3 regions of the Kluyvera intermedia genome follow, and region 2 is predicted to be linked to each of the others. Evidence: predicted binding sites of a transcription regulator. Region 2 holds the regulator's gene; each other region holds the start of a gene.
What was found. The regulator sigma-54, encoded in region 2, starts transcription at its own class of promoters, with help from an activator protein. The targets are predictions, from matches to a motif close to GTTGGCACANNTTTCGCTNT.
Positions count from the first base shown of each region.

Region 1: the regulator sigma-54 is predicted to act here: its motif matches at 2,224-2,243, upstream of glnA (glutamate--ammonia ligase).
Region 3: the regulator sigma-54 is predicted to act here: its motif matches at 2,347-2,366, upstream of U0026_RS09450 (branched-chain amino acid ABC transporter substrate-binding protein).

Region 1 covers NZ_CP139986.1:4,662,968-4,666,253, reverse strand. Annotated here, with positions in the region: gene glnL (nitrogen regulation protein NR(II)) at 1-519, opposite strand, end outside; gene glnA (glutamate--ammonia ligase) at 726-2,135, opposite strand; gene typA (ribosome-dependent GTPase TypA) at 2,515-3,286, shown strand, end outside.
Region 2 covers NZ_CP139986.1:588,825-592,110, forward strand. Annotated here, with positions in the region: gene rapZ (RNase adapter RapZ) at 1-124, opposite strand, end outside; gene ptsN (PTS IIA-like nitrogen regulatory protein PtsN) at 158-646, opposite strand; gene hpf (ribosome hibernation promoting factor) at 703-990, opposite strand; gene rpoN (RNA polymerase factor sigma-54) at 1,013-2,446, opposite strand; gene lptB (LPS export ABC transporter ATP-binding protein) at 2,491-3,216, opposite strand; gene lptA (lipopolysaccharide ABC transporter substrate-binding protein LptA) at 3,223-3,286, opposite strand, start outside.
Region 3 covers NZ_CP139986.1:1,962,565-1,965,850, reverse strand. Annotated here, with positions in the region: gene U0026_RS09455 (ABC transporter permease subunit) at 1-896, opposite strand, end outside; gene U0026_RS09450 (branched-chain amino acid ABC transporter substrate-binding protein) at 963-2,084, opposite strand; gene U0026_RS09445 (HAD family hydrolase) at 2,664-3,286, shown strand, end outside.

The DNA.
Region 1 (3,286 bases), 660 kb from region 2:
TTCGATAATTACATTGGTGTATTCAGTCAATGCAGGGTCAGGCAGGGCTTTACTCAATAGCTGTGCTGCGCCGCGTAAGCCACCCAGCGGGTTTTTTATCTCATGGGCTAGCCCACGTACCAGATCGCGTGCAGCGATTTGCTGAGCGTGCTGTAGCTGCTCCTGGCTCAGGCGGCGTTGGTTATCCATCGGCGCCATTTCCAGCAGGATAAATCCATCAGGCAGGCGCTGAGCGGTAAGCGAGAGAATATGTGAACGACTGTCGATGACTAACGTCACTTCGTTATCAGTAAACCCCTGACCGGTTTGCAGACTTTCCTGCATCAAGCCAATGTTTAGCGAAAAATAGCTCAGCAGTTCAGGTAACGGTGTGCCGAAAAGTTTACGCGCGCTCTGCGCCAGCAGCTGTTGTGCGGCCGGGTTGGCGTAATGAACGGCGAGGTCGTCATCGACTAATAAAATGCTGTTGATTAACGAATTGAGGATCTGCCCAGCATCGGGCAGTGCGCCTGTTGCCATTTAGCAGTCTCCTGAAAAGGCTTGCACTGTTTTAGTGCATTATAGCTTTTTACGGTTAAAAAGCGCGAAAGTTCAGGTTGTTGGTGGAGAAAAAAGCCCATCCTGAGATGGGCTGAAAGCTTCCACGGCAACTCAACTCCAGGGTGTTGCGTCAAGGTGGGTTCACCATGACGCGACGTTAGCTGGATGGGACAACTCAAAAACGATTAAACGCTGTAGTACAGTTCAAACTCTACAGGGTGTGGCGTCATGCGTACGCGGTCGTTTTCTTCGATACGCAGACCGATGTAAGCGTCGATAGCTTCATCAGTGAATACGCCGCCAGCTGTCAGGAATTCACGGTCTGCGTCCAGCGCGTTCAGTGCTTCTTCCAGAGAGCCTGCAACCTGTGGGATCTCTTTTGCTTCTTCTGGAGGCAGATCGTACAGGTTTTTGTCCATTGCTTCGCCTGGGTGGATTTTGTTCTTGATACCATCAAGACCGGCCATCAGCAGTGCTGCAAAGCACAGATACGGGTTAGCTGCTGGATCCGGGAAGCGCACTTCGATACGACGTGCTTTCGGAGACGCAACCACTGGGATACGGATAGAGGCAGAACGGTTACGGGCAGAGTAAGCCAGCATAACCGGTGCTTCGTAACCCGGGACCAGACGCTTGTAGGAGTTGGTGGTTGGGTTCGCCAGGGCGTTGATCGCTTTAGCGTGTTTGATAACACCACCGATGTAGAACAGCGCCTGCTCGGACAGACCTGCATACTTGTCACCGGAGAACAGGTTTACGCCGTTCTTGGACAGAGACATGTGGCAGTGCATACCGGAACCGTTATCGCCAAACATTGGTTTTGGCATGAAGGTCGCGGTTTTGCCGAAACGGTGTGCAACGTTGTGAACCACATATTTGTAGATCTGAATTTCGTCCGCTTTTTTGGTCATGGTGTTAAAGCGGGTCGCGATTTCGTTCTGGCCAGCGGTTGCCACTTCGTGGTGGTGCGCTTCAACAACCAGGCCCATCTCTTCCATGATAAGACACATGGTAGAACGGATGTCCTGGGAAGAATCGACCGGAGGAACCGGGAAGTAACCGCCTTTCACGCCTGGACGGTGACCTTTGTTACCACCTTCGTATTTGGTGGAAGAGTTCCATGCGCCTTCGATATCATCGATAGCCACGTGAGAACCGGAAATAGATGCGCCGAAACGAATGTCATCAAACAGGAAGAATTCTGGCTCTGGCCCGAACAGAACGGTGTCCGCGATGCCGGTAGAACGCAGGTATTCTTCAGCGCGTTTCGCGATGGAGCGTGGGTCACGGTCGTAGCCCTGCAGCGTACCTGGTTCCAGGATGTCGCAACGAATAATCAGGGTAGACTCTTCAAAGAACGGGTCGATGAGAGCGGTAGATGCGTCTGGCATCAGCACCATGTCGGATTCGTTAATGCCTTTCCAGCCGCCAATTGAGGAGCCGTCAAACATTTTGCCTTCTTCAAAGAATTCGGCATTTACCTGATGAGCAGGGATCGTGACGTGCTGTTCTTTACCTTTGGTATCGGTGAAGCGCAAATCGACAAACTTCACTTCGTGCTCATTCAGCATCGTCAAAACGTGTTCAGCGGACATACTTAACATCTCCCGGATTTATCATTGTCGTCGTGGTAACGAGGTCTTCTATCACTGCATAAAGTGGCGTTGTTGCCCTAAAAAATATAAAGCGAAATCTGTGCCAACTTTTAAATTACCCCCAAAAGGCGTTATCATGCGCACCATAGTGCAAAAGGGATGCACCACGATAGCTTCTTTGCACCATTATAGTGCTTACCTGTGATTGTTGAGCACCATATTGGTGCAAATTGTGATTAGGTGCCCTTTTTATGCTCCGTGAAAGCGATCACAAAGAAACTCTGCAATACTTGTTTGCGGAGGATCTCTGTGATCCTGTTTTGTAGTGCGATTAATCCGTGTACAATAACGCGCTATTTCTAATGCCCGAGGCAAAGTTGTGATCGAAAATTTGCGTAACATCGCCATCATCGCGCACGTTGACCATGGTAAGACTACCCTGGTTGATAAGCTGCTCCAGCAATCCGGTACGTTTGATGCGCGTGCTGAAACACAAGAGCGTGTGATGGACTCCAACGATTTGGAGAAAGAGCGTGGGATTACCATCCTCGCGAAAAACACCGCAATCAAATGGAATGATTACCGTATCAACATCGTTGATACCCCAGGCCACGCAGACTTCGGTGGTGAAGTTGAGCGCGTCATGTCCATGGTAGACTCCGTGCTGCTGGTTGTTGATGCAATGGATGGCCCGATGCCGCAGACGCGCTTCGTGACCAAAAAAGCATTTGCTCACGGCTTGAAGCCAATTGTTGTTATCAACAAAGTTGACCGTCCAGGCGCACGTCCTGATTGGGTTGTTGACCAGGTATTTGACCTGTTCGTTAACCTCGACGCGACCGACGAACAGCTGGACTTCCCTATCATTTACGCATCTGCGCTGAATGGTATTGCTGGCGTTGATCACGCAGATATGGCGGAAGATATGACTCCGCTATACCAGGCGATTATCGACCATGTACCAGCTCCAGACGTAGACCTGGATGGCCCGCTGCAGATGCAAATCTCCCAGCTGGACTACAACAACTACGTTGGTGTTATCGGTATCGGCCGTATCAAACGCGGTAAAGTGAAACCAAACCAGCAGATCACTATCATTGATAGCGAAGGCAAAACCCGTAACGGTAAAGTCGGTAAAGTCCTGACCCACC
Region 2 (3,286 bases):
TCGCCAGCTCCGGCAGCAACACGACCGGTAGGTTATCGACGCAGTAAAACCCCATATCTTCCAGCGCACGCAGGGCAACAGATTTTCCCGAGCCAGAGCGGCCGCTGACGATCATCAGTACCATGTACCGTTTCTCCTCAGTACGATGTGATGTCCATTACGCATCATCGTGAGTTTCTGTATCGGTGATGATTTGATACAGTTCTTCGTCACTCTGCGCAGAACGCAGACGACGGCAAATAGTTTTGTCCGCCAGACGTTTCGCCACCAGGGAAAGCGTATGCAGGTGGGTTTTGGTCTGGTCTGCAGGCACCAGAAGCGCAAACAGTAAATCAACAGGCTGATTGTCGATAGCATCGAAGGCAATCGGTGTTTCCAGTTGCACGAAAACGCCTACCGCGCGCGTCGTATCCTCTTCCAGTTTACCGTGTGGAATCGCGATGCCATTGCCAATGCCGGTACTGCCCATTTTTTCACGGGTCAGAATGGCTTCAAACACCACCTGCGGAGGCAGACTTAACTGTTTGGCCGCCAGCTCGCTAATGATTTCCAGCGCACGTTTTTTACTCTGACAGTGCACAGCACTGCGGGTACATTCCTGGTTAAGGACATTGCTCAGTTGTAGAGCTGAATCAGTATTTGTCATAATTTCACCTAAGCACCGCCCAATCTGCAGAGCACATCGGGCGGTCGCTCGGACAATCAATGTTGTTTTAGTTTATCTTTATGCTTGTTTAACTGTCTCGACAGTTTGTCGATCAAGCCGTCGATGGCGGCGTACATATCTTTGCCTTCTGCGCTAGCATGAAGTTCGCCCCCGTTAACATGCAATGTTGCATCCGAGATGTGCGTCAATTTCTCCACTTTTAACACAATGTAGACCTGATTGATCCTCTCGAAATACTGTTCGAGTTTAACGAATTTCGTATTGACGAATTCGCGCATCGCTTCGGTAATTTCGACGTTGTGTCCAGTGATGTTGAGCTGCATAGTGTCTTCCTTATCAGTAGAGTCAGACCAGCTGTTTACGCTGGTTCGACGGCGGGATGGATAAAGACTCTCGGTACTTTGCAACCGTACGCCGGGCCACCATGATACCCTGATTGGAGAGTAGGGTGGTCAGTTTACTGTCGCTCAGTGGTTTTGCGGGATTCTCCGCAGCAATTAACTTCTTCACCAACGCACGGATGGCCGTGGACGAGGCTTCGCCGCCGCCTTCGGTACTGACGTGGCTGGAGAAGAAATACTTAAGCTCAAAAATGCCCCGTGGGCTATGCAAATACTTCTGCGTGGTAACACGCGAAATCGTGGACTCGTGCATCTCGACGGTCTGGGCGATATCGGCCAGCACCATCGGTTTCATGTGTTCTTCGCCAAGATCGAAAAAGGCCTGCTGCTGCTCAACAATGCAGCGGCTTACGCGCAACAGCGTGTCATTACGGCTCTCAAGGCTTTTAATCAGCCACTTAGCATCCTGCAGATTACTGCGGATGAACTGGCTGTCAGCGTCGTTGCGGGCATTGTTGCACATCCCCGCATAATGCTGGTTTATCTGCAGGCGCGGGATGCTGTCGGAATTAAGCTCAACCATCCAATGACCGTTCACTTTGCGCACCAGCACATCAGGGATCACATATTCCGGCTCGCCGGTCTGGATCGATTGCCCAGGACGTGGATCGAGTGATTGAATCAGATCGACTGCTTCTTTGAGCACATCTTCTTTTAAGCGCGTAACGCGCATAAGTGAACGAAAGTCGTGGTTGGCGAGAAGATCGAGATGATCGCTGATGATTAAGCGCGCTTCAGTAATGCGTGGCGTATCAGGTGAGAACTGAGAAAGTTGGATCAGCAGACAGTCGCGGAGATCTTTGGCGGCGACGCCGACCGGATCGAATCGTTGGATCCGTTTAAGCACGGCCTCTACTTCATCGAGACCAATCTCGTCATCGCCAATGCCTTCATGGATATCTTCCACCGTAACGGTGAGATAGCCGGTATCGTCTACCGCATCGACTATCGAAGTGGCAATCGCCCGGTCAGTATCGGTAAACGGCGTCAGCTCGACCTGCCACATCAGGTAATCCTGCAGTGACTGAGTGGTTTCGCCCTGGTAAACCGGCAGTTCGTCGTCTTGGTAATCGACCCCGTTGCCCGATGGCGTGCCGGCAGTGTAGATTTCATCCCAACTGGCGTCGAGCGGTAGTTCTTCCGGCATGTCCGGCTTTTCCAGTGCATCTACGCTGTCGAGCGTTTCGGTATCGACGGGTTCCTGGGTTTCTACTTCCTCGTGAAGATCGGTTTGCTCGAGCAGGGGGTTACTCTCCAGCGCCTGCTGGAGTTCCTGCTGAAGTTCCAACGTAGACAACTGCAACAGACGGATTGCCTGCTGCAACTGCGGCGTCATGGCAAGCTGTTGGCTGAGCCTTAATTGCAAACCTTGCTTCATATTCAGAGCGAATCTCTCCCACTTACGTCGTTAACCATACCCTATCAGAGTCTGAAGTCTTCCCCAAGATACACGCGTTTAACATGTTCGTCTTGTAGGATCTCCTGAGGGGTACCGTGGGCAATCAGATGCCCCTGGCTGACGATATAGGCGCGTTCACAGACGGCTAACGTTTCACGCACGTTGTGGTCAGTAATCAGCACGCCGAGACCGCTGTCACGCAGATGTTCGATAATGCGTTTGATGTCGATAACCGAGATTGGGTCAACCCCTGCAAACGGTTCATCCAGCAGGATAAATTTCGGGTTTGCCGCCAACGCGCGTGCGATTTCTACACGACGTCGTTCACCACCGGAAAGCGCCTGACCCAAGCTGTCGCGCAGGTGTTCGATGTGGAACTCTTCCATCAACTCTTTGGCGCGGTCTTCACGCTGCTCGTTGCTGAGATCGTCGCGGATCTGCAGCACCGCCATCAGGTTGTCATACACGCTCAGGCGACGGAAGATGGATGCTTCCTGCGGCAGATAGCCAATCCCGCGACGGGCACGAGCATGCAGCGGCAGCAGGCTGATATCTTCGTCATCAATGATGATATTACCCGCATCACGCGAAACGATCCCAACCACCATGTAGAAGGTAGTGGTTTTACCCGCACCGTTTGGCCCAAGCAGACCGACAATCTCACCGGAATTCACGGTCAGACTGACATCTTCCACCACGCGACGGCCTTTATAGGCCTTCGCCAGATTTTTTGCAGTTAATGTCGCCATAACGAATTAGTTACTCTTCTTCTGGGCCGGGGCCTGATCTTTAGATTTGTCCTGCAACTGCGACGGAACC
Region 3 (3,286 bases), 1.4 Mb from region 2:
GGGCGGCCCAGCAGCCCTTGTGGACGGAAAATCAGGATCACCACCAGCAGCCCAAAAGAGAACACATCTTTATAGTCGGAATTCACCATTCCGGAAAACTGTGCTTCCGCAATACCCAAAAGCAGGCCACCAAGCATGGCCCCCGGCAGCGAGCCGATCCCGCCGAGTACCGCCGCGGTAAAGGCTTTAATCCCGATAATAAACCCGGCGTAGAAATCAAAAGTCCCGTAATTCATGGTAATCAAAACGCCTGCTAAACCGGCCATCGCCGCACCGATCATAAACACCAGCGAGATAACCCGGTCAGTATTGATCCCCAGAATTGACGCCATTTTTCGATCCTGTTGCACCGCACGACACATCCGCCCCAGGCGCGTGTGACCAATTATCCAGGTCAGCAGTAGCATCCCAGCAAACGAGGCCAGCAGGATAAAGATTTTGGTATACGTAATCTGCACAAACCCCTCGCCAATATGCAGGCGCAGTACGCCATCAAGCATCGTCGGAACCCCCTGCTGGCGAGGCCCCTGACTGATTTGCGCGTAGTTCTGCAAGATCAATGACATGCCGATGGCGGAGATAAGCGGAGCCAGGCGCGTTGAGTTGCGCAGCGGCTTATAGGCGATGCGTTCAATCGTCCAGCCATAAACGCCGGTGACCACAATGGTGAAGACGAGGGTGCCAAGGATCAGCAGGGGAAATGAGTGCAGGCCAAAGAAGGAAAGGAGCGCCAGGCCGATGGCGCAGAGGTAAGCGGAGATCATATACACTTCGCCATGAGCGAAGTTAATCATACCAATAATGCCGTACACCATGGTGTAACCAATGGCTATCAATCCGTAGACAGAACCCAGCGTCAAGCCGTTGACTAACTGTTGCAGAAAGAATGTTTCCATCATCGCGCGCTCTTGTTACAAGCTATTTTATTTAGCGCCGGTGCGTCACCACACCGGCGCTGAGCATTACTCGACTTCTTTGTATTTGCCTTTGTCATCCCACTGATAAACAACGTAGTCCGACACTTTCAAATCGCCTTTGCTGTCCCAGGCTTTTTTGCCCATCACCGTTTCAACCGGATTGGCTTTCAGCCAGGCGCTGGCTTTGGCCGAGTCTGTGCCGCCCGTGGCTTTAAACGCTGCCGCTATGGCCTGAATAGAGGCGTAGGAGTAGAGGGTGTAGCCTTCCGGCTCAAACTTGTTGGTACGGAACTTGTCGATAACAGACTTACCATCGGCAATCAAACGCGGGTCCTTACCAAATGTCATGTAGATACCGTTGGTATACTGCGGGCCACCGGCTGCCGTCACCATTTCTTCATTAACGATACAGTCGCCAGAGAAGAATTTGGCCTGTACGCCCTGTTCACGCATTTGACGCACCAGTGGGCCGGCTTCCGGGTGGCAGCCACCGAAGAACACCACATCCGGTTTCTGTGCACCAATTTTGGTCACCAGTGCGTTAAAGTCTTTCTCACCACGCGACAGCCCTTCATACATCACATCTTTGACCCCACGCTTGGCTAGCGCCGCGCGGGTAGCATCTGCTAATCCCTGGCCGTAAGTATCTTTATCGTGAATGATCACCACCCGCTTAGCTTTTAGCTTATCGATGATGAAATCACTGGCAACACCGCCCTGCTGGTCATCACGCCCGCACATGCGGAACATATCGTTCATACCACGTTCGGTAATCAGCGGGTTCGTTGAGCCTGGGGTAATCGCGAGGATCCCGGCGTCGTTATAAACTTCTGACGCTGGCATCGTTGAGGAGGAGCAGAAGTGACCGACAACGGCCTGGACTTTATCCTGGTCGACCAAGCGGTTAGCCACCGACACGGCCTGTTTCGGTTCACAGGCATCGTCGCCCTGCACTAATTTAATTTTTTCGCCGTTTATCCCCCCAGCGGCATTAATATCTTCAGCAGCCTGAGTCGCCCCATGCCAGTACTGATCGCCATAGGTTGCATTAGGCCCGGTAAAAGGTCCGGCAACACCAATAACGATATCCGCCTGGGCGGAGAACGCCGTCACCAGACAACCTGCCAACACAAGAGAAAGCGGACTTCTAATCAATTTCAGCGACATTATTATCTACCTTAGCAAAGAGGTTTATGCATATACACAAAGTCATTCGAGTTGGATCAAGGCGGCAAGGGAGCGACCCCCCAGGAGCGTATATAAGTACGTGACTGGGGTGAGTGAGCGCAGCCAACGCCGAGGCAACTTGAAGGGCGAAGTGTAAAGCGGTGTGAAGCCGAACGACTGCCACGTTCACCAAACAAACGACACCCTGACAATATCCTGCTGATAACGGCGAGGTTTCCTTACGCTTTTCAGGCCAAATCATTAAGCAAAATGGTTGCCAACTTTGCGCAACCTTGCTCAGATTTCGACAATTTTGAGTATAGAGCGCCGTTTTCAGGCTTCCGGCACCATGAAGTGAAATTACGGAGGGGATCACATCTGGTTAACAATAAAGTACATAAATAATGCAATAGTCACGCTTTGCGCATTTTTGCAGTAAATTGTGGCGGTTATGGTAGCTGATGGTGCATTGCAGGATTAATTGCGTGCAACGAGACCGGACGAAAGGCTTTCAAAGATACCCCAGCCCCCTCACTAATGTTAAAGTACGGTTTTAATGACGCTGGCGAGAGACATGTTATGACGGGTAGTGACCAGGATAAAAAGATCCTTTCTGTTTTTGACTTTGACGGTACATTAACCCGCCACGATAGTTTCATTCCCTTTTTAAGATTTGCGTTTGGCCGCCGCCGGTTCAGTCAGAAAATGCTGCGACTCGCCATTCCCTCCCTGCAGTGCTTTCGTCGTAAGTTAACCCGCGACGAATTAAAGGAAGTTTTAATCACTACCTTCCTTGCTGGGACCGAAGAAAAATGGCTACAAGCGCGTGCAGAAGCTTATTGTCAAAAGTACTGGAACAAGTTGATGCGCCCCGCCGGTCTGCTGGCGGTTGCGGCAGAATTATCCTCCGCAGCTGAGGTCACCTTATGTTCTGCTTCTCCGATGCTGGTACTTGCCCCTTTTGCTCAAAGACTGGGAGTGAAATTGATTGGCACCCAGCTTGAAAGCAAAGATGGCGTGCTAACCGGACGTATTATTGGTCATAACTGCCGCTGTATTCAGAAAATTAAGCGACTGGAAGAGGTTTATGGCCCACTCGGGCAGTATCATATTCGCGCCTGGGGCGACACGCGGGGAGATTATGAGATGCTGGCTACCGCGAGCGATGCGCACTGGCGCCATTTCCATCCGGAATGGGCACG